4 regions of the Rhizobium sp. BE258 genome follow, and region 3 is predicted to be linked to each of the others. Evidence: predicted binding sites of a transcription regulator. Region 3 holds the regulator's gene; each other region holds the start of a gene.
What was found. Region 3 encodes PhoB, which activates phosphate uptake and scavenging genes when phosphate is short. Its sites were predicted from a motif close to TGTCATNNANCTGTCAT; they were not measured.
Positions count from the first base shown of each region.

Region 1: J2X43_RS04030 (inorganic phosphate transporter) is a predicted target of PhoB. The motif match lies at 1,648-1,664, and genes of this name have one in related genera.
Region 2: J2X43_RS27515 (LTA synthase family protein) is a predicted target of PhoB. The motif match lies at 3,277-3,293, and genes of this name have one in related genera.
Region 4: J2X43_RS25185 (DUF47 domain-containing protein) is a predicted target of PhoB. The motif match lies at 3,362-3,378, and genes of this name have one in related genera.

Region 1 is NZ_JAVDWL010000001.1:863,464-868,602, forward strand. Features, by position in the region: gene J2X43_RS04030 (inorganic phosphate transporter) at 1-1,602, opposite strand, end outside; gene ppk2 (polyphosphate kinase 2) at 1,766-2,680, shown strand; gene J2X43_RS04040 (sulfate/molybdate ABC transporter ATP-binding protein) at 2,807-3,850, opposite strand; gene cysW (sulfate ABC transporter permease subunit CysW) at 3,861-4,733, opposite strand; gene cysT (sulfate ABC transporter permease subunit CysT) at 4,723-5,139, opposite strand, start outside.
Region 2 is NZ_JAVDWL010000009.1:214,723-219,861, reverse strand. Features, by position in the region: gene J2X43_RS27530 (TadE/TadG family type IV pilus assembly protein) at 1-3, opposite strand, end outside; gene J2X43_RS27525 (GFA family protein) at 304-699, shown strand; gene J2X43_RS27520 (DUF1003 domain-containing protein) at 696-1,229, opposite strand; gene J2X43_RS27515 (LTA synthase family protein) at 1,312-3,201, opposite strand; gene J2X43_RS27510 (NAD+ synthase) at 3,444-5,126, shown strand.
Region 3 is NZ_JAVDWL010000002.1:620,974-626,112, forward strand. Features, by position in the region: gene argF (ornithine carbamoyltransferase) at 1-53, opposite strand, end outside; gene J2X43_RS08315 (aspartate aminotransferase family protein) at 93-1,292, opposite strand; gene J2X43_RS08320 (GcrA family cell cycle regulator) at 1,719-2,255, shown strand; gene phoB (phosphate regulon transcriptional regulator PhoB) at 2,322-3,005, opposite strand; gene phoU (phosphate signaling complex protein PhoU) at 3,038-3,751, opposite strand; gene pstB (phosphate ABC transporter ATP-binding protein PstB) at 3,798-4,613, opposite strand; gene pstA (phosphate ABC transporter permease PstA) at 4,629-5,139, opposite strand, start outside.
Region 4 is NZ_JAVDWL010000008.1:73,566-78,704, reverse strand. Features, by position in the region: gene J2X43_RS25220 (DUF2497 domain-containing protein) at 1-438, opposite strand, end outside; gene J2X43_RS25215 (protein-L-isoaspartate O-methyltransferase) at 671-1,315, opposite strand; gene J2X43_RS25210 (hypothetical protein) at 1,972-2,115, shown strand; gene J2X43_RS25205 (hypothetical protein) at 2,137-2,370, opposite strand; tRNA gene J2X43_RS25200 (tRNA-Cys) at 2,530-2,603, shown strand; gene J2X43_RS25195 (hypothetical protein) at 2,798-3,031, shown strand; gene J2X43_RS25190 (hypothetical protein) at 3,090-3,257, shown strand; gene J2X43_RS25185 (DUF47 domain-containing protein) at 3,402-4,043, shown strand; gene J2X43_RS25180 (inorganic phosphate transporter) at 4,043-5,047, shown strand; gene J2X43_RS25175 (hypothetical protein) at 5,057-5,139, opposite strand, start outside.

The sequences.
Region 1 (5,139 bases), on a different contig from region 3:
GAAGACCTGACGGAGGATGACGAAGAGCACGAAGGCGATGGCGATCGAGGCGGGCAGGGTGAGCACCCAGGCCATCAGCATGTTGCGCACGGTCGACCACTGAAGGCCCGAGCCGTTCGCCGCCATGGTTCCGGCAACGCCCGACGACAGAACGTGTGTCGTCGAGACCGGCAGACCGAAATGATCGGCCGCGCCGATCGTCACCATGGCGACGACTTCGGCAGCGGCACCCTGTCCATAGGTCAGGTGCGTCTTGCCGATCTTCTCGCCGACGGTGACGACGATGCGCTTCCAGCCGACCATGGTGCCGAGCCCGAGTGCGATGGCGACCGCGATCTTCACCCAGAGCGGGATGAACTTCGTCGCATTGTCGACGGCCTTGTGATAGCCGGTCACCGCCTGCAGGTCGGCATCATCCATCGGCAGCAGCTTCTGTTTGTCGATCAGCTTCAGCGCTTCACCGATCAGATAAATGTCGTTGCGCACGTTGCCGACGAGATTGGTCGGAACCGCTTCCAGCGTCGGGAAGGCGGCGACTTCGGCGCTTGTCTGGTGGATATATTGCTGCAGGGCAGGGGTCGTCGCATCCGTCCAGGTCTTGGTCTTCACGGCATTGCTGACCTCGGCCTTGTAGTCGGTGACGATGACGCCGGGCTTCACATATTTGCCGAGCGCCGTTTCCACCTGTGCGGAGGCCTGCTTGTAGGCTTCCAGGTAGTTGACATCAGGCGTGCGGTTCAGCGCGAAGGCCGTCGGCACCAGGCCGATCAGGATCAGCATGATGAGACCCATGCCCTTCTGACCGTCGTTCGACCCGTGGGCGAAGCTGACGCCGGTGCAGGTGAAGATCAGGATGGCGCGGATCCAGAGCGGCGGCGGCCGGTTGCCCTTCGGCTCCTCGTAAAGCTCTTTCTTGCGAACGAGAAACTTCATGACGACGAGCAGGATCGCCGAGAGGCCGAAGCCGATCAGCGGCGAGATCAGCAGCGACAGGCCGATATTGGTCGCCTGCGACCAGTCGACACCGCTGGTGGCGCTGCCTGCCGGGGCCAGGAACTGGTTGGCAAGGCCGACGCCGATGATCGAGCCGACAAGCGTGTGCGAGCTTGAGGACGGCAGGCCGAGATACCAGGTGCCGAGGTTCCAGACGATGGCGGCGATCAGCAGGGCGAAGACCATCGCCAGACCGGAGCCGGAGCCGACCTGCAGGATGAGCTCGACCGGCAGAAGCGCCAGGATACCGAAGGCAACAGCGCCCGACGAAGTCAGCACGCCGAGGAAGTTGAAGAAGCCGGACCAGATGACCGCCAGTTCGGCGGGCATCGAACGGGTGTAGATCACGGTCGCCACGGCATTTGCCGTGTCGTGGAAGCCGTTGACGAACTCGAAACCGAGCGCGATCAGCAGCGCCAGTCCGAGCAGGATCCACGGAACGGCGGCGGCGGCTTCCGTCAGGTCGCGGCCGAGCGCATAGGCCACGTATCCGAGGCCGACGAGAAGAATGAGCAGAAAGACCGGTATGAACCATTTGCCCGCACTCGACGAGTGCAGCGGATGGCTACCGGACTGAGGCATTGGGTGATCGGGGGCGATATCAGCCATGTCCTTGTCCTTTCATGGAAAAGCAGCCAAGGCTACGTCCCGCCCATGAAGCTTGCATGACACAACTTTTCGGTAACGCGGCCCTGCGGCCTCGCGCATCTGCGATTGTCACATTACTGTCGTCAAACCCTGTTGATGTGGCGCCGATCAAAGGGACAGGACCATGACTCAGGAAGAAATCGACCAGCTCCGCCGCATCAAGGACGAGATTGCAGACAGTTTCGACGAGGAACTGGAAATGCAGATGGAGGAAGACCGGCTTGACGACCTCGTTGCCGAGAACCTTCCAGGCGGCATCGAAGACGTGTTGGAGCGGAAAACCTATTTCCGCGAACTCTTCCGCCTCCAGCATGAGCTGGTGAAGCTGCAGGACTGGGTGCAGCACAAGAAGCTCAAGGTCGTCGTGCTGTTCGAAGGCCGCGATTCCGCCGGCAAGGGCGGGGCGATCAAGCGCGTCACGCAGCGCCTCAATCCGCGCGTCTGCCGCGTCGTCGCTCTTCCTGCGCCGACCGAGCGCGAGCGGAACCAGTGGTATTTCCAGCGCTATACGCCGCATCTTCCGTCAGCCGGCGAAATGGTGCTGTTCGACCGCAGCTGGTATAACCGTGCCGGCGTCGAGCGCGTCATGGGCTTCTGCACCAAGGACGAGCTGGAAGAATTCTTCCGCTCGGTACCGGAATTCGAGCGCATGCTTGTTCGCTCAGGGATCATTCTCGTCAAATACTGGTTCTCGATCACCGACGAGGAGCAGGAATTCCGCTTCCGCATGCGTATCCAGGATCCGCTGAAGCAGTGGAAGCTGTCGCCGATGGATCTCGAAAGCCGCGTGCACTGGGAAGAATACACCAAGGCCAAGGAGGAGATGCTCGACCGGACCCATATTCCGGAAGCGCCATGGTGGGTGGTCCAGGCCGTCGACAAGAAGCGGGCGCGCCTCAACATGATCGCCCATCTTCTGCAGCATATCCCCTACGCGGATGTGCCGAAGGACAATATCGTCCTGCCGCCGCGCGTGCGCCACGACGACTATTCGCGCATACCGGTTCCGCCTGAGATGTACGTGCCGGAAATCTATTGAATGTGCCTGAGCGGGCGGTCGCACCGCCCGCAGCCGTCATCCTCGGCGCTGTGCCGAGGATCCAACGATCCCCTACGTCAGCCGTTGCAGATGCTCGGGACAAGCCCGAGCATGACGAAGTGAGGGTCAGCCCTTCCTGAACAGTTTCCAGCGCGTCGGCCGGAAGGCGATGTGCTTGCTGTCGAGGACTTCGGTCTGCGACGGCGGAACTTCCAGCTCGATATGCTGGTGCCCCTTGCCGATATCGATTTCGATATGCCTTGTTCCCGCAACGCGGCGGCTGGAGGCGAGCGTGCCGGGGATTCCGCCGCGGTTCGCGTCCAGCAGTTCGATATCGTGCGGGCGGAAATAAAGCTGCGCCTCGCCATCCGGCTCGCCATCTGCCTTCAGGCCGAGCGTCCGGCCCTCGAACAGGATGTCGCCGCCGACGATCTTGACGTTCAAACAGTTCGACTGGCCGACGAAACCGAAGACGAAGGGCGAATTCGGACGGTCGTAGACCTCATCCGGCGTGCCGACCTGCTCGATCGCACCCTGGCTCATGACGACGACGCGGTCTGCCAGCTCCATCGCTTCGTCCTGATCGTGGGTGACGAAGACGGTGGTGTGGCCAGTGCGGTCGTGGATTTCCCGCAGCCACTTGCGCAGATCCTTGCGCACCTGGGCGTCGAGCGCGCCGAACGGCTCGTCGAGCAAAAGCACGTTCGGTTCGACCGCCATGGCGCGGGCGAGCGCCACGCGCTGACGCTGGCCGCCGGAAAGTTGGGCCGGATAGCGCTTTTCGAGGCCTGAGAGCTGCACGAGATCCAGCAATTCGAGCGCCCTCTTGCGGATTTCGGCCTTCGGCGGACGGCGGGCGCCGTCACGCACCTTGAGGCCGAAGGCGACGTTGTCGAGCACCGTCATGTGGCGGAACAAGGCATAGTGCTGGAACACGAAACCGATATTGCGTTCCTGCACCGTCTTCTTCGAAGCATCCTCGTCGCCGAAGAAAACCTTCCCCTCGGTCGGGCTTTCGAGGCCGGCGATCAGGCGAAGGAGTGTCGTCTTGCCGGAACCGGAAGGGCCGAGCAGCGCGATCAGTTCGCCCGAGCGGATATCGAGCGAAACGTCGTGCAGGGCCGGGAACCGGTCGAATTCCTTGCGTATGTTTTGAACGCGTACTTCCATTCTCAATCCTTCAGTGCCGCCGGCTGGCAGCGATTTCCGCGCTGTATCGCATTTCGAGCAGCGTTTTCAAAACAAGAGTCACAAGGGCAAGCAGTGCAAGCAGTGTCGCGACGGCAAAGGCGCCGGTGAAATTATACTCGTTGTAGAGAATTTCCACCTGCAGCGGCATCGTGTTTGTCTGGCCGCGGATATGGCCGGAGACAACGGAGACGGCGCCGAATTCACCCATGGCGCGGGCGTTGCAGAGCAGCACGCCGTAGAGCAGGCCCCACTTGATGTTCGGCAACGTCACGTACCAGAAGGTCTGCCAGCCGCTGGCGCCGAGCGACAGTGCCGCTTCTTCATCGGCCGTTCCCTGTTCCTGCATCAGCGGGATCAGTTCGCGGGCGACGAAGGGGAAGGTAACGAACATCGTGGCCAGGATCAGGCCCGGCACGGCAAACAGGATCTTGATGCTATGCGCATCGAGCCATTTCCCAAGATAGGTGTTGGCCCCAAACAGAAGCACGAAGACAAGACCCGAGATCACCGGCGACACCGAGAAGGGCAGGTCGATCAGCGTCGTCAGAAACGCCTTGCCCTTGAACTCGAACTTGGCGATCGCCCAGGCAGCGGCAACGCCGAAGACGACGTTCAGCGGCACGCTGATGCCGGCGACGATCAGGGTGAGGCGGATCGCCGAGAAGGTTTCTGCATCCTGCAGCGCCTGGAAGAACGGCGGGACGCCCTTGCGGAAGGCTTCGACAAAGACGGCAGCCAGCGGCAGGAACAGGATCAGCAGCAGGAAGACCAGCGACAGCAGGATCAGCGCCCAGCGCGCCAGCCTGCTTTCCGTCACGACGGAGGCAACCTTCGGAGAGGCGGAGACAGTATCAAGCGCCATGTCCGTACCTCCGTCTGCGCCAGCTCTGAATGAGATTGATGACCAGCAGCATGATGAACGAGATGATGAGCATGACGGCCGCAATGCCGGTGGCGGCGGCGTAATTATACTCTTCGAGCTTGATGACGATCAGCAGCGGCGCGATCTCCGATTTGAACGGCAGGTTGCCGGCAATGAAGATGACCGATCCGTATTCGCCGACGCCGCGGGCGAAGGCGAGCGCAAAGCCCGTCAGTACGGCAGGCGCAAGGCCCGGCAGCAGGACGCGGGTGATCGTCTGGAAGCGGTTGGCGCCGAGCGTCGCCGCGGCCTCTTCCACTTCCTTGTCGATCTCCTCCATCACCGGCTGAACCGTACGCACCACGAAGGGCAGGCCCACGAAGATCAGGGCGACGACGATACCGGC
Region 2 (5,139 bases), on a different contig from region 3:
CATACTGCGCCTCATGCGAGCTTTGTAAGCTGTGTTCTGTATAGGCCTGAAACTATTAATTTTGGATTATCTAATAAAAGTAATGCGTGTGTTTTGGTGCGGCAAGATGACCTATTTCGGGAAGGCCCTCCTGTCTTTCTATGCAACTCCCGATGGCTTTCGGCCGGAGAGGGCCTGACTCGACCAGTGCGGGGCGGTCTTTCAAACCATCAAAAACACTGAGCTTTTCCATCAACAGATTGGATTTGACCCCTTCGCCGTCTGCCGTCAGTTTCCGCAGGAGTTCAAATGGAGACGGCGGCAATGAGCGGAGACTATGCTGGAGGATGCGCCTGTGGCGCCGTGCGGTTTCGGGGCACTGGCAAGCCGGGGCCCGTCGTTGCCTGCCATTGCTCGCAGTGCCGGCGGCAGACGGGGCTGTACTTTACCTCAACCGATGTCCCGCTTGAGGGGCTTGTCATTGACGGCCGGGAGGCTTTGCACTGGTATCAGTCGAGCGATGCGGCAGAGCGCGGCTTCTGCCGCAATTGCGGATCGGGGCTGTTCTGGCAGCGCACCGGTGCTGATACGGTCTCGATCCTTGCCGGTGCCTTCGATCAGCCGAGCGGGCTGTCCATCGGCTACCATATCTACTGCGCCGACAAGGCCGATTTCTACGAGATCAACGACGGCCTGCCGCAATATCCCGAAAGTGCCTAGATGCGTTTGGCGTCGAGCGCGGCACTGAGCCTTGCGACGTCCTCGCGCAAAGAGGTCAGCTCGGTCAGCACGCGCATGTCGATCTTCTGGTGCAGCGCCAGCACTTCCAGCTCGGCCTTCAGGTTCACCTCGTAATCCTTGGCTGCCTCCAGCCGGTCACGCTCGGCCTGGCGGTTCTGCGACATCATGATGATCGGTGCCTGGATGGCGGCGAGCATCGAGAGGATGAGATTGAGGAAGACGAAGGGGTAGGGGTCGAAGGCGCCCGTCGCCAGGATGATGGTGTTGATGACAGTCCAGATCACCAGGAAGGCCAGAAAGGTCAGGATGAAGGACCAGGAGCCGCCGACGCGGGCGATGCCATCTGCAATGCGCTGGCCGAAGGACGACTCGGCCGAAAGGACGGCGTTGACGTTGGTGGAGATGATCTTCCGTTCATGCGCCTTCTGCAGCACGCGCTTCTCGATGTCGCCGAGTTCGTCGGCACTCTTGCCGAAATGCGTGTGGATGAAATTGGGGAGGTTATACATGCGAGGCTCCGATGCTGTATCGCGTCGGAGCCAGTATTCCCGCTGATGGCCTGAATGCAATGCGAATTAGTGTCTTAGCTGCTCAGTAGCTGGCTTCGTTGACCATCACATGCTGCGGGAAGAAGCGGTTGAGCGTCTGCGCCTTGCCGAACATGACGTCGTGCTGCAGGTAGCGGTAATCGCGCACCAAGGGATCGAGCTTCTTCGGATCGAGCACCCAGTCCGGCGTCACCTCGTTCTTGCGCGTTGCCAGCTGGTAGCGGTCGATGATGTCGTATTTCTTCTGCACCCGGCCGAGGAAGCCGGTGTAATAGGGATGCTCGAAGCCGGCGAACTTCAGGAGATTGTAGGAGATCAGCGACGGGCTGATGGTGCCGACATCCTGCTTGACGCCCTTCTTGTTCGACCAGATCACCAGCGGCGTCTCGTGCTGCTGCTTCATCACGTCGAGCGGCGCCTTGCGGGTGGCGACCTGGTCCGGCATGTAGCCGGCGCTCATATAGACATTGCCGAGCGGCGGCAGGTGGTCGCCCCAGAGCACGATGATCGTCTCGCGGTCGCGGTGCGAGGCCCAGTCCATCAGCATCTTCAGGCTGTCGTCGGCTTCCTTAACGCCCTGCGTATAGGTCGCGAGCGTTGCGCGGTCGGCTTCCGGGATGTCGCCCTGGATGTCGATCGAGTTATGGGCGTAACGGTTGGCCTCGTAGGGGCCATGTCCCTGCAGGGTGACAGCGAAGAAGAAGAACGGCTTATCCAGTCCGTCGCCCTCGCGCATGATTTCCTTCATCAGCGAGTCGTCGGAGGCAAAGATGCCGCGCTTTTCCATCGGCGGCAGGGTTTCCTCGGTGCGGAACTCCTCGAAGCCGAAATCCTTGTAGACCTCGTTGCGGTTCCAGAACCAGCCGCTGAAAGGATGGAGCGCGCGCGCCGTATAGCCTTCGCCGCGGAAGAAGGTCGCAAGCGAGGGGACGTCGCGGCGGATATATTGCTGATAGGGAATGCTGCCATAGGGCAGGAAGGCATTGGAGAACCCCGTCAGCGCCTCGAACTCGACATTGGCGGTCATGCCGCCGAATTCGGGCGAGAAGACATAGCCGGACTGGGAGGCGCGGATCGTCGGCATCGGGTCGGCGCTGAAGTTCAGCTTCTTCAGCCGCGTCGGATCCCAGAAGGATTCGCTCATCAGCATGATGACATCCGGCTTTTCACGCGGACCGGCGAGATAGCCGTAATTGCGGGCCGGTATCGCATCGAGCGCTTCGGCGTTGAGACCGGCAGGGGCTGCCACATCGGCCATCGGCACATTGAAGATGAAGGCCAGGATGAAGCCGTTGCTGCGATAGTTTTCCTTCTGGTCCCACATCATCGGCACGACCTGCAGGCGGTCGCGGATATAGGAATATTGCGAATAGTCCATCAGCGAACCGAAGGCGGCGATCACCGGCAGGCCGAGGCAAAGGCGGCGCAGGCGCGCCTGGTTCGACAGCTTCGGAAAGGTGCGCCAGGCATAGCGCCAGCCGAACACCATGCCGGCGGCCAGCAGTGCCAGGCCGACAACGATCGCGATTGCCGTGAACGGCCGGTCGCGCACCATCACCGGCAGCAGTTCCATGATCTGGCGGCCGAAGAGGATGTCCGAGGGATAGAAGGGATCGGACAGGTAATGCTGCTTCTGATTGGAGACGAACGCCGGGATCAAGACAAGCGGAACGAGGATCAGTGCGGAGAGATAGCGGCGGCCGAAGGCGGCATCGAGCGTCAGCATCAGGATGGTCAGCATGACGACGGTGGTCATGCCGGGGCGGGCCGTCGAGGTCAGGAAATCGCCGACATCGGCAAGCGTGCTGCGGGCGATCCATTCGACGGCGATGACGCTGAGAAGTGCCATCGAAAAGGTGAATGCAATGCTGAGGGCGGCTCGGGCGGCGGGAGAGCGGACATTCGCGCCGAGACCAGCAGAAAGCAGCGCCATTCTTCTGGCCTGCGCGGACTTCATGACCAACGCGATCAAGGGCGGACTCCAATGTCATTCCCGCCGTCATCCCGGCGTCATAAAACCTTCACCGAACTGTCACATGCCCGCCATGAACGCTAGATGAACCGTTAATGTTTCCTTGCTTTTCCCGAAGATTTGAATTTTCGTCTGAGCAGACCCGGCGGCTTTTCATGGCAGGACACGTTGCGGGGCGGACGCGCGCGCGCTAAATAGATGACATGACACAGGAAAACGCTCCCTTGAACACGCTCCGGATTGCCGTCGGCCAGCTCAACCCAACGGTTGGCGATGTTGCTGGAAATCTTGCCAAAGCCCGCGAGGCACGCGCCGATGCGGCCCGTCAGGGCGCGGATTTGCTGCTTCTGACCGAGCTGTTCATTTCCGGCTATCCGCCCGAGGATCTGGTGCTGAAACCGGCATTCCTGAAGGCTTGCCTCAAGGCTATCGAGGACCTCGCAGCCGATACCGCGGATGGCGGACCGGGCCTGATCGTCGGCTTCCCGCGGCAGGGCGAGACAGGGCGGCACAATTCCGTCGCGGTGCTCGATGGCGGCAAGATCCTGGTGTTCCGGGACAAGATCGATCTGCCGAATTACGGCGAGTTCGATGAGAAGCGCGTCTTTGCCGAAGGCTCGATGCCGGGGCCGGTGAATTTCCGCGGTGTCAGGATCGGCGTGCCGATTTGCGAGGAGATCTGGAACGATCTCGGCGTCTGCGAGACGCTGGCCGAAAGCGGCGCCGAAATCCTGCTGGTGCCGAATGGTTCACCCTATTACCGCGGCAAGGTGGATGTGCGCCATCAGGTGGCGTTGCGTCAGGTGATCGAAACAGGCCTGCCGCTGATCTTCGCCAACCAGCTCGGCGGCCAGGACGAACTGGTCTTCGACGGTGCGAGCTTTGCCTTCAACGGCGACAAGTCGCTGGCCTTCCAGATGAGCCAGTTCGAACCGGCGCTTGCCGTCACCACCTGGAAGCGCGGCGACAACGGCTGGCGTTGCAGCGAAGGGCCGATGTCGCATATTCCGGAGAAGGAGGAGGCCGATTACCGCGCCTGCCTGCTCGGCTTCCGCGACTACGTCAACAAGAACGGCTTCAAGAATGTCGTGCTTGGCCTCTCCGGCGGCATCGACTCGGCGATCTGTGCGGCAATCGCCGTCGATGCGCTGGGCGAGGAGCGGGTCCGCACCGTCATGCTGCCCTACCGCTACACGTCCGAGGATTCGCTGAAGGACGCTGCCGAATGCGCCAAGGCGCTCGGCTGCCGCTACGACATCGTGCCGATCGAGGCGCCGGTGACGGGCTTCACCTCGGCGCTATCGGACCTCTTCGAAGGCACCGATAGCGGTATCACCGAAGAAAACCTGCAGAGCCGCGCCCGCGGCACGATCCTGATGGCGATTTCTAACAAGTTCGGCTCGATGGTGGTGACCACGGGCAACAAGTCGGAAATGTCGGTCGGCTATGCGACGCTTTACGGCGACATGAACGGCGGCTTCAATCCGATCAAGGACCTCTACAAGATGCAGGTCTATGCGATCTCGCGCTGGCGCAATGCGCATGTGCCGCCGGATGCGCTTGGACCTTCAGGCGTGGTTATCCCGCAGAACATCATCGACAAGGCGCCCTCTGCCGAACTGCGCCCCGATCAGACCGACCAGGATTCGCTGCCGCCTTATCCCGTTCTCGACGACATTCTCGAATGCCTCGTCGAAAAGGAAATGGGCGTCGACGAGATCGTCGCGCGCGGCCACGATGTCGCGACCGTGCACCGGATCGAGCATCTGCTCTATCTCGCTGAGTACAAGCGCCGCCAGTCGGCGCCCGGCGTGAAGATCACCAAGAAGAATTTCGGCCGCGACCGCCGCTATCCGATCACCAACCGTTTTAGGGATCGTGGTTAGCGATCGTTAACCC
Region 3 (5,139 bases):
AGATCGGCAGAGCTCATCGCCGAAAGATCGAGGAAGTGTTTGGGGGAAGCCATGTCGTCCTTACCTGTTTGCCCCGGAAGGCATCTATCCGTTCAAGCCGTCTTCTTGGCCTTCGATGCGCGAATGCTTTCGGCGGCCTGCTCAATGCGGGCGAGACCCTCGCGAGCTTCCTCCGCCGTGACGACCAAAGGCGGCAGCAGACGCACAACGTTGTCGCCGGCGGGCACGCCAAGCAGATGCGCATCGCGGATGGCAGCCAGAAGTTCAGTCGAGGGAACGGCGGCCTTGATACCGAGCAGCAAGCCCTCGCCGCGGATATCCTCGATCACGTCGGGATAGCGGTCCTTGAGCGATGCCAGGCCTTGGCGGAAGACCAGAGCGACGTCACGGACATGCTGGAGGAAGCCTTCGGCAAGGACGATGTCGAGCACAGCGCCGCCGACAGCCATGGCGAGCGGGTTGCCGCCATAGGTCGAGCCGTGGGTACCGGCCTTCATGCCGGACGCAGCTTCCGCCGTTGCCAGGCAGGCGCCGAGCGGGAAGCCGCCACCGATGCCCTTGGCGACAGCCATGATATCAGGGGTGACGCCGGACCACTCATAGGCAAAGAACTTGCCGGTACGGCCGACGCCCGTCTGGACCTCGTCGAGAATGAGCAGCAGCTCCTTCTCGTCGCAGAGCGCACGCAGCGCCTTCATGAACTCCGTGGTCACCGGGCGAATGCCACCCTCGCCCTGAACCGGCTCGATCAGAATGCCTGCGGTCGCATCGGTGATTGCGGCGCGCACAGCGTCGATATCGCCAAAGGGCACCTGGTCGAAGCCAGGGGCCTTGGGGCCGAAACCTTCGAGATACTTCTCTTGCCCGCCGGCAGCGATCGTCGCCAGCGTACGTCCGTGGAAGGCGCCTTCGAAGGTGATGATATGGAAACGCTCGGGATGGCCCTTCGAATACTGATAGCGGCGTGCGGTCTTGATCGCGCATTCCAGGGCTTCCGCGCCGGAATTGGTGAAGAACACCTTGTCGGCGAAAGTCGCCTCCGTCAGCCGCCTGGCGAGTTGCTCCTGACCGGGGATTTCATAGATGTTGGACAGGTGCCAGACCTTGTCGGCCTGTGCCTTTAGGGTATCCACGACATGCGGATTGCTGTGGCCGACCGAGGTCACGGCAACGCCGGCACCGAAATCCAGATATCGTTCGCCGCTTTCGGTAATCAGCCACACGCCCTCACCTCGCTCGAACCGCAATGGGGCACGAGAATAGGTATCATATAGCGGCGCGGCTTCAGCCATGGCGCGGTCTCCTGTCAGCGTTACGGGCAACCGGACTCCGGCTAAAAAACCAGGTCCGAAAAATTAAAAATGCCGCCTTTCGGCGGCGACTGGCACTATTTACTTTTCGCACTGCAATGTCAACAAAACTGCGGCTTTCGTGGCTTCTGAGAGACGCTCAAGCAATGTCGCGTTTTATCAACAGCTAATGTTGCAGAAATGACTCTCAGGGGAAGCAAGTTGGGGAAAACCCCGAATTCGATTCATCCGGATTCCTGCGACTCTTGTCACGGAGTCAGCCTCACACTAGGTTAAAACTCAATTACTAGACTGCATGCGGCGGAACTAGTCACCAAAATTAGTCAAGCGTTTCTTGTGCCGGATTCGTCCGGGGCAAACAGTGAGGGATTCTGCCTTCGCAACGCTTAAACGGCGGAGACACAGGGCATGAACTGGACAGACGAGCGGGTCGAGAAACTCAAGAAACTGTGGTCCGAAGGGCTGAGCGCGAGCCAGATCGCTGCCCAGCTTGGCGGCGTCAGCCGTAACGCCGTTATCGGCAAGGTTCACCGTCTGGCGCTGCCGGGCCGTGCGAAGGCCGGCGGCAACGCCACGGCTGCCCGCGCTCCCAAGCGTACGGCGGCAGCACCCCGCGCCCCAACCTACGCATCGCGTCTGGCGACGACCCGTACGGTCACCCGCCAGCAGGGCGCGACGATGCTGAAGGAAGAGATCGAGATCGACGTCATGGAGGAGATGGAATACCGTCCCGCCAAGAACGTGATCGTCCCGATTTCCCGCCGTCTCGGCCTGACGGAGCTCACCGAGCGCACCTGCAAGTGGCCGGTCGGCGATCCCTTGAAGGACGATTTCCACTTCTGCGGCTGCGAAAGCCCGGATTCTTCGCCTTACTGCACCTACCACCAGCGCCTGGCCTACCAGCCGGTCAACGAGCGCCGCAGGGCAGCAGCCCGGGCAAACTGAGCCGGGTAAGCACAAACGAAAAACGGGCCTTACGGCCCGTTTTTTTGTGTCTCAATTCCGAAAGCTTCAAGCTTCCATCGAATATCCAGCGCCGCGAACGGTGCGGATGACATCCTGCATGTTGGAGAAATTCAGCGCCTTGCGCAGACGGCCGACATGGACATCGACGGTGCGCTCGTCGACATAGATGTCGTGACCCCAGACGCCATCCAGAAGCTGCGAGCGCGAGAAGACGCGGCCGGGAGAGGCCATCAGGAATTCCAGCAGGCGAAACTCGGTCGGTCCGAGACGGACTTCGCGGGTCTTGCGATGAACGCGGTGCGTCTCGCGGTCGAGTTCGATATCGCCGCATTTCAGCACGGTCGAGAGAACTTCGGGCTTGGCGCGGCGCAGCATCGCCTTGACGCGTGCGACGAGCTCAGGCGTCGAGAACGGCTTGACGACATAGTCGTCGGCACCGGTCGAGAGGCCGCGAACGCGTTCACTTTCCTCGCCGCGTGCCGTCAGCATGATGATCGGCAGGCGCTCGGTCTCCGGGCGCATGCGCAGCCGGCGGCAAAGCTCGATGCCTGATACGCCAGGCAGCATCCAATCAAGGATAAGAAGGTCCGGCGTCCGCTCCTGAAGGCGGATTTCCGCCTCATCGCCGCGCAGGATGGTGTCGACCTCGAAACCTTCGGCTTCGAGATTGTAACGAAGAAGCACGCTCAGTGCTTCTTCGTCTTCAACGACTGCAACTCTCGGGATCATTCTGCTCTGTCTCCTGAGGCCCGGTCCGGATATTATTCCGTGACCGCGCCGACGGTGTTGGCGGTGTCGTCCTTCGGACGCTCGCCCTCCGGCTGGGCGCCGGTCGCCATGTAGTAGATGGTTTCTGCGATGTTGGTGGCGTGGTCGCCGATGCGCTCGATGTTCTTGGCGCAGAACAGAAGATGCGTGCAGCTGGTGATGTTGCGCGGATCTTCCATCATGTAGGTCAGGAGCTCGCGGAACAGCGAGGTGTACATCGCGTCGATTTCCTCGTCGCGCTCGCGGATCGACTTCGCCTTATCGGCAGCGCGCGTCGTGTAGACGTCAAGCACTTCCTTGAGCTGCACGAGAGCCAGTTCCGAGAGATGCTCCAGGCCGCGGCCAAGCTTACGCGGAACGCCGGTGCTCTGCACGGCGATAACGCGCTTGGCGGTGTTCTTGCCGAGATCGCCGACACGCTCGAGGTCAGCGGCGATGCGGATCGAACCCATGATCTCGCGCAGGTCCGACGCCATCGGCTGGCGGCGGGCGATGGTGACGATCGCCTTGTCGTTGATCTCGCGCTCGGCGTGATCGAGGATCACGTCGTCGGAGATGACCTTCTGCGCCAGTGCGCCGTCGCCATTGACCAGCGCGCGCACAGCGTCGGAGACCATCTGTTCCGCCAGACCGCCCATTTCGGAAATGCGGCGGGTCAGGAACTTCAGATCCTCGTCATATGCAGAAAAGATATGTGTCGATGCCATGGGAAATGTCCTTGAGTGTCTCTATCGGAAGTCGTGACGCCAAAGATCAGCCGAAGCGGCCCATGATGTAGTCCTGGGTGCGCGGATCGTCCGGATTGGTGAACATCTTGTCGGTGTCGTTCTCCTCGACGAGGTTGCCGAGGTGGAACATGGCGGTGCGCTGCGAGACGCGGGCCGCCTGCTGCATGGAGTGCGTCACGATGACGATCGTGTAGCTTTCGCGCAGCTCGTGGATCAGCTCCTCGACCTTTGCGGTTGCGATCGGATCGAGCGCCGAGCAGGGTTCGTCCATGAGGATGACCTCAGGCGAGACCGCGACGGCACGGGCGATGCAGAGACGCTGCTGCTGACCGCCGGAGAGGCCGGTGCCGGATTCATGCACGCGGTCCTTGACCTCGTTCCAGAGGCCGGCGCGCTGCAGGCTGGTCTCGACGATCTGGTCCATGTCGGCCTTCGACTTGGCGAGACCGTGGATGCGCGGGCCGTAGGCGACGTTTTCGTAGATCGTCTTCGGGAACGGGTTCGGCTTCTGAAACACCATGCCGACGCGGGCGCGCAATTCGACGACGTCGATATCCGGATCGTAGATATCATCGCCATCGAGCGTGATCTTGCCGGTGACGCGGCAGTTGTCGATCGTGTCGTTCATACGGTTCAGGCTGCGCAGGAAGGTGGACTTGCCGCAGCCGGACGGGCCGATGAGCGCAGTCACTGTATTTTCGCGGATGTTCAGCTTGACGTCGAAGAGAGCGCGCTTTTCGCCGTAATAGACGGAAACGTCCTGGCCGATCATCTTGTAAGGGATGCTGTTCATCTTCTGGTCCAGAGCCTTCTCAACTGCTGCTTCTGTCAACATGTTCATGGGTTTGTACTCCGTTTACCAGCGGCGCTCAAAGCGACGGCGCAAGAGGATGGCTCCGATGTTCATGACGATCAGGAACAGAAGCAGGACGATGATGGCACCCGAGGTACGCTCCACGAAGGCGCGTTCGGCTTCGTTGGCCCACATATAGACCTGGACCGGAAGTGCCGTGGACGGATCGAGCGGCGTGGTCGGGGCATTGGCGACGAAGGCGACCATGCCGATCAGCAGCAGAGGCGCGGTTTCGCCGAGCGCATGAGCCAGGCCGATGATGGTACCGGTCAGGATGCCCGGCATGGCAAGCGGCAGAACGTGGTGGAACACCATCTGCATCTTCGATGCGCCGAGACCGAGAGCGGCCGAGCGGATCGACGGCGGCACGGCACGAAGCGCAGCACGCGTCGCGATGATGATGGTCGGCAGGGTCATCAGCGTCAGCACCAGGCCACCGACCAGCGACGCGGAACGCGGCAGACCCATGAAGTTGATGAAGACGGAGAGGCCGAGCAGACCGTAAACGATCGAC
Region 4 (5,139 bases), on a different contig from region 3:
TACATGCTCGACCGGCGCGCGGACCTGTTCAGCGACGGGCTCGGCCGCGGGTTCCGGCTGGCGGAAGACCGGCGGAAGCTCGCGGGGCGGCTGGGCCGGCAGACGCTCGGAGGCGGCGCGAACGCGGGCGGCGACATCGGCGAGCGACATGGAGCGCGCGGGCTCCTCGATATCGCGCGTGCCTGCCGAATTGGCGGCGACGAAGCGTGGATCGGCCTGCATCACCGGCTCGGGAAACTCGACATTGGCATAGGTGTCGTCGACGGTAAGACGGATGTTGGAGTCGCTGCCCTCGTCTTCGCCGTCATCGCCGTAAACCGGCGGCAGAGATTGGGAAATGGCCTTGCCGGCACCCGGATCATTGCTCTCGATGATCTGGCGGATCGACGCCAGGATCTCTTCCATGGACGGTTCACGCGCTACGCTTGGCTGAGCCATATCTATCCCCGTTATGCTAAAAGCAACGATCGGATTGCGTGGTGTGGGCATCCGAATCACCCAGACACTAGAATACCCAAGACGCGAAAAAAATCATCGCGAATCAAATGAATGCGTCCATGCACAGTTTTGTTGGATGAACTGCGGGCCGTCTGCCCGGCCCGGTTTCAGCGCCGCAAACGCAAACGGGCGCCCGAGGCGCCCGCATTGTCAAAGAGCAATGCAATGCTGCTCAGAACACAAATTCGCGCAGCTTTGCGAAGCCCGGCAGCGGCTTGACCGACGCGTTGAAGAAGACATTTTCGGAAACGGCGCCGCGCTCGGAAACGAAGACCTTGGCGCGGGCGGCGTTGCCGTAACCCTCGACCGTGACCAGACGGCCGCCCTCGGCGAGCTGGCCGAGAAGAGCTGCCGGAACCTGCTCGACGGAACCGTTGACGAAGATCAGATCATAAGGCGCACCGGCCGTATGGCCCTTCTCGAGACCGCCGGTGACAACGGCGACATTCGGATAGGCTGCGAGATTGGCCTTTGCCGTTGCGGCAAGCGCTTCATCGGATTCGAGAGCGGTAACCGAACCGGCGATCAGCGACAGCAGCGCCGAGGTGTAGCCGGTACCGCAGCCGACTTCGAGAACCGTGTCGTCCTTGGTGATCGCGGCAAGCTGCAGCAGCTTTGCCAGCGGCGAGGCTTCCATCAGGAAGCGGCCGGGACAGATCTCGACGTCATTATCGATATAGGCCAGCGCCTTCGACTTTTCAGGCACGAAAGTTTCGCGCTCGACCGTCAGGAACGCGCTCAACACGGAATGGGACGTCACGTCCGTCGTACGGATCTGGTTGTCGACCATCTTCACGCGTGCTGCTTCGAAATCCATCTTATCCTCTTGCCCGTTTTCAGCGGCTACATGCGTCTCTTAATCCCGGGTTCGGATGCTTTCAAGGCTCCGCGCGCGGCTGCGGCAAGAATACTTGAGTGGACGCGGCGCTGTCGCGTGCGCCGGAGCGCATTCCAAACTCCGAAGTGGCATAAAGCGTGGCCCTGTGGTATTCTTGCAACCGGAGGAAATGAGGAGGAGCAGGCCATGTCTGCCATGTTCGTGCATTTCACACTCTTCGACTTGTTCATCGGTGCGGCGCTCGTCGGCATTCTTTGCTGCGGGCTGGTCAACAGCCGGACGAGTTGAGGACAATCACAGCGCAGCAGGCAGGAATCAGTAGGCCCGCTCTTTAGGTTCGAATGCGAAGCACGGGTTTTACGATTTTCATTCTGCTGCTGATCGCCGCCGCAAGCGTCATTCTTGCGGGCGTCTTGTCCATGCGGCTATCCCTAGCGGGAACGCTCGGAGATTGCTTCACTGGCGCATGCGGCTACACGACCGTATTCATCGCCTGGCCGGGCTTGACGCTTAGCTTTTTTGCCATCGGCGCCTATCTTTATCTGAAATCCGCACCAAGACCCTGAACAGCGTTTCAGGAACCTGTCAGCTTCGCTTGCGATAAAGGCCGCAATCGAAGCGAACGCGGAATAGGCATGAACAGATCCCTGATACTCGGCGCCTGTTTTATCGGCGGTTTCGTCGCAATCATTCTCTGTATTCCACTGATCGGCTCTGCCGCACCCAGCGTCACCACAGGTGGCGTCTCGCCGATTGCCGCGCTTCAAAGATCGAATTGAGGCGTTGGATAGCCGCGCGGATCAGCGCATGGTCTTCAAAAGCGCCGCCAATGCCGCGGCATCCGCCCTCGCCAGCCGCTCCTGCATATGCCCTTCGGCAAGATAACCAACGGCATCCAGTGCTTCCTGCTCACTCCATCCGGCGGCAACCGCCGCCTCGATCAAATCGCGGAACGCAAATTGCAGCGCGTCCTGGCACCGGATGTGGCGGTCGGGATCGTCCCTGGTGACAAAGGGTTTTGAGATATTCCTCATATATGGACAATGAGCGGATTCGCTGAATGATCAAGGGCGCCGGATGCCGATTGACGGTGGACGAGTTGCTGCCGGTCAAGATTTTTCGAAAAACACCTCTTGCGGTTTCCTTTGGATCATTCTAAATCCGCGCCACCACTGAACAAGTCGTTCACGGATGGCCTCGTGGCGGAGTGGTGACGCAGAGGACTGCAAATCCTTGTACCCCGGTTCAATTCCGGGCGAGGCCTCCAAATTCAACAATCCAAGCTTGTATTGCCGCAATACATCCCCGGCCCTGCGGCCGGCGATGTATTATCCATTTTTGGGATAATGCTGTTTAAGCTAAAGCTTATCTGTGAATATAATCAGACTCTACTTCTGATAATATAGACATGATCAAAATCCCATGTGAAGTTGCATCCTGCGTATAGAAGCGGGATGACACATGGCGAAAACGAGATACATTTTCGATCATAAGTCTGAGAAAGCGGTCCTATTTCAAGCAGGCAAGTTTTTGTTCCCAATCGGCGGAAGCAAGGCCGAGCACTGGATCGACGGAGACTATGTTTTCTCCCTGACGACGCAAAAAATTACCTACTGGATCCTCGGCCAGGACTTGTATGGCCATATCGGCAACGGCGAACTGACCCGCGAGCCGCTGTTCTACTTCGGTGAATGAGCAGACTTGACTATTCGCTTAAATGAGAACAAAATAGGAACATCAGACGGAGGTTCCTATGACCCATGCCGAACAGGTAATTGCGAATGCGCTTGCGACCGTGGCTGCCAGCCGCGCCGAGCGGGAAAAGGACGAGGAGCGCAGACGGCGCGTGTTCGGCAAGATCGATATCGGCCTGCCCCTGCCTCAGATCAAGAACCGGCAGCTGACACTCGACCTTCATTAAAAGAATCGTATTCCCGAGGCTGTGTGAAACCTGCCTCAAACGCGTGGAAAAGCCTGCTGGCGCGGTATGTTCGGCCCGGCTTTTATTGCAACAGGACCCCATTTGTGACAGTTGCGTGACAACTCAAGCATTCACGGGGTCGCCATGTTAAGCTGGTTTCGCAAACTTCTTCCGCGCGAAGATCGATTCTTCGATCTTTTTGCTCAGCACTCGCGCACCGTCGTCGGCGCGGCGGAATCGCTGAACGAATTGTTGGCCGGAAACGATACCGAGCGGCATTGCAACCGCATCGTCACGCTGGAAAACGAGGCCGACGATATTACCCGCGAAGTTTTGCTGGCCGTGCGCCGCAGCTTCATCACGCCATTCGACCGCGGCGACATCAAGGATCTGATCCAGTCGCTCGACGACGCGATCGACATGATGCACAAGACAGTCAAGACCATCCGCCTGTTCGAACAGAAGAGCTTCGATCCTGGCATGCAGGAGATGGGCAAGGAAATCGTCAAGGCGGCACATCTGATTGCCGAGGCGATTCCGCTTCTCGACCGCATGGGCGCCAATGCGCAGCGGCTGACGTCGATCGCCGAGGAAGTGACCCGGGTCGAAGGTAAGTCTGACGAGCTTTACGATCTCGGTCTGAAAGACCTGTTCCGCCGTCACGGCGCCTCCAACCCGATGGCCTATATCATCGGCAGCGAGATCTATGCCGAGCTCGAAAAGGTCGTCGACCGGTTCGAGGACGTTGCCAACGAAATCAGCGGCATCGTGATCGAGAACGTCTGATGGATGCCACCCTCGCCTTTCCGCTGCTGATCGGACTGATCGCGGTCGCGCTGTTCTTCGACTTCCTGAACGGACTGCACGACGCGGCGAACTCGATCGCGACGATCGTCTCGACGCGTGTGTTGAAGCCCCAATATGCCGTGATGTGGGCGGCGTTCTTCAATTTCATCGCTTTCCTGTTCTTCGGCCTGCATGTGGCGGAAACGCTGGGCACCGGCATCATCAACCCTGAGATCGTCAGCCCGCTGGTGATTTTTGCCGCCTTGATGGGCGCGATCATCTGGAACATCGTCACCTGGGTCTTCGGGATACCGTCGAGTTCGTCGCATGCACTCGTCGGCGGTCTCGTCGGCGCCGGTCTCGCCAAGGTCGGCTTCAGCTCGATCGTCTGGGGCGGCCTGCTGAAAACGGCCGGGGCCATCGTGCTGTCGCCGATGATCGGCTTTCTGCTGGCGCTGTTCCTGGTGCTCGCCGTTTCGTGGATCTTCGTGCGGCAGACGCCGTTTGCCGTCGATAGCACCTTCCGCATCCTGCAGTTCGTCTCCGCCTCGCTCTATTCGCTTGGCCATGGCGGCAATGATGCGCAGAAGACCATGGGCATCATTGCCGTGCTTCTCTATTCGCAAGGCTATCTCGGCGGCAGCTTCCACGTTCCGCTGTGGGTCGTGCTTTCCTGCCAGACGGCGATGGCGCTCGGTACGCTCTTCGGCGGCTGGCGAATCGTCCACACGATGGGATCGAAGATCACCAAGCTCAATCCGATGCAGGGTTTCTGCGCCGAGACCGGCGGAGCGCTAACGCTGTTCGGCGCGACATGGCTCGGCATTCCGGTTTCGACGACGCATACGATTACCGGTGCCATCATCGGCGTCGGCGCGGCAAAGCGCGTCTCAGCGGTGCGGTGGGGGCTTGCCGGCAATATCGTCATCGCCTGGGTGGTGACGCTGCCGGCGGCGGCATTGATCTCGGCGCTGTTCTACTGGGCCGCGGGCTTCTTCGCCTGATTCCAGACTTTAGCTACCGGCGGGCCTGCCCCGCCGGTGCCACCAGACCGACAGCCTGCGGCGCCAGCGGCGCGCCAAAGGCAGATCGTGCG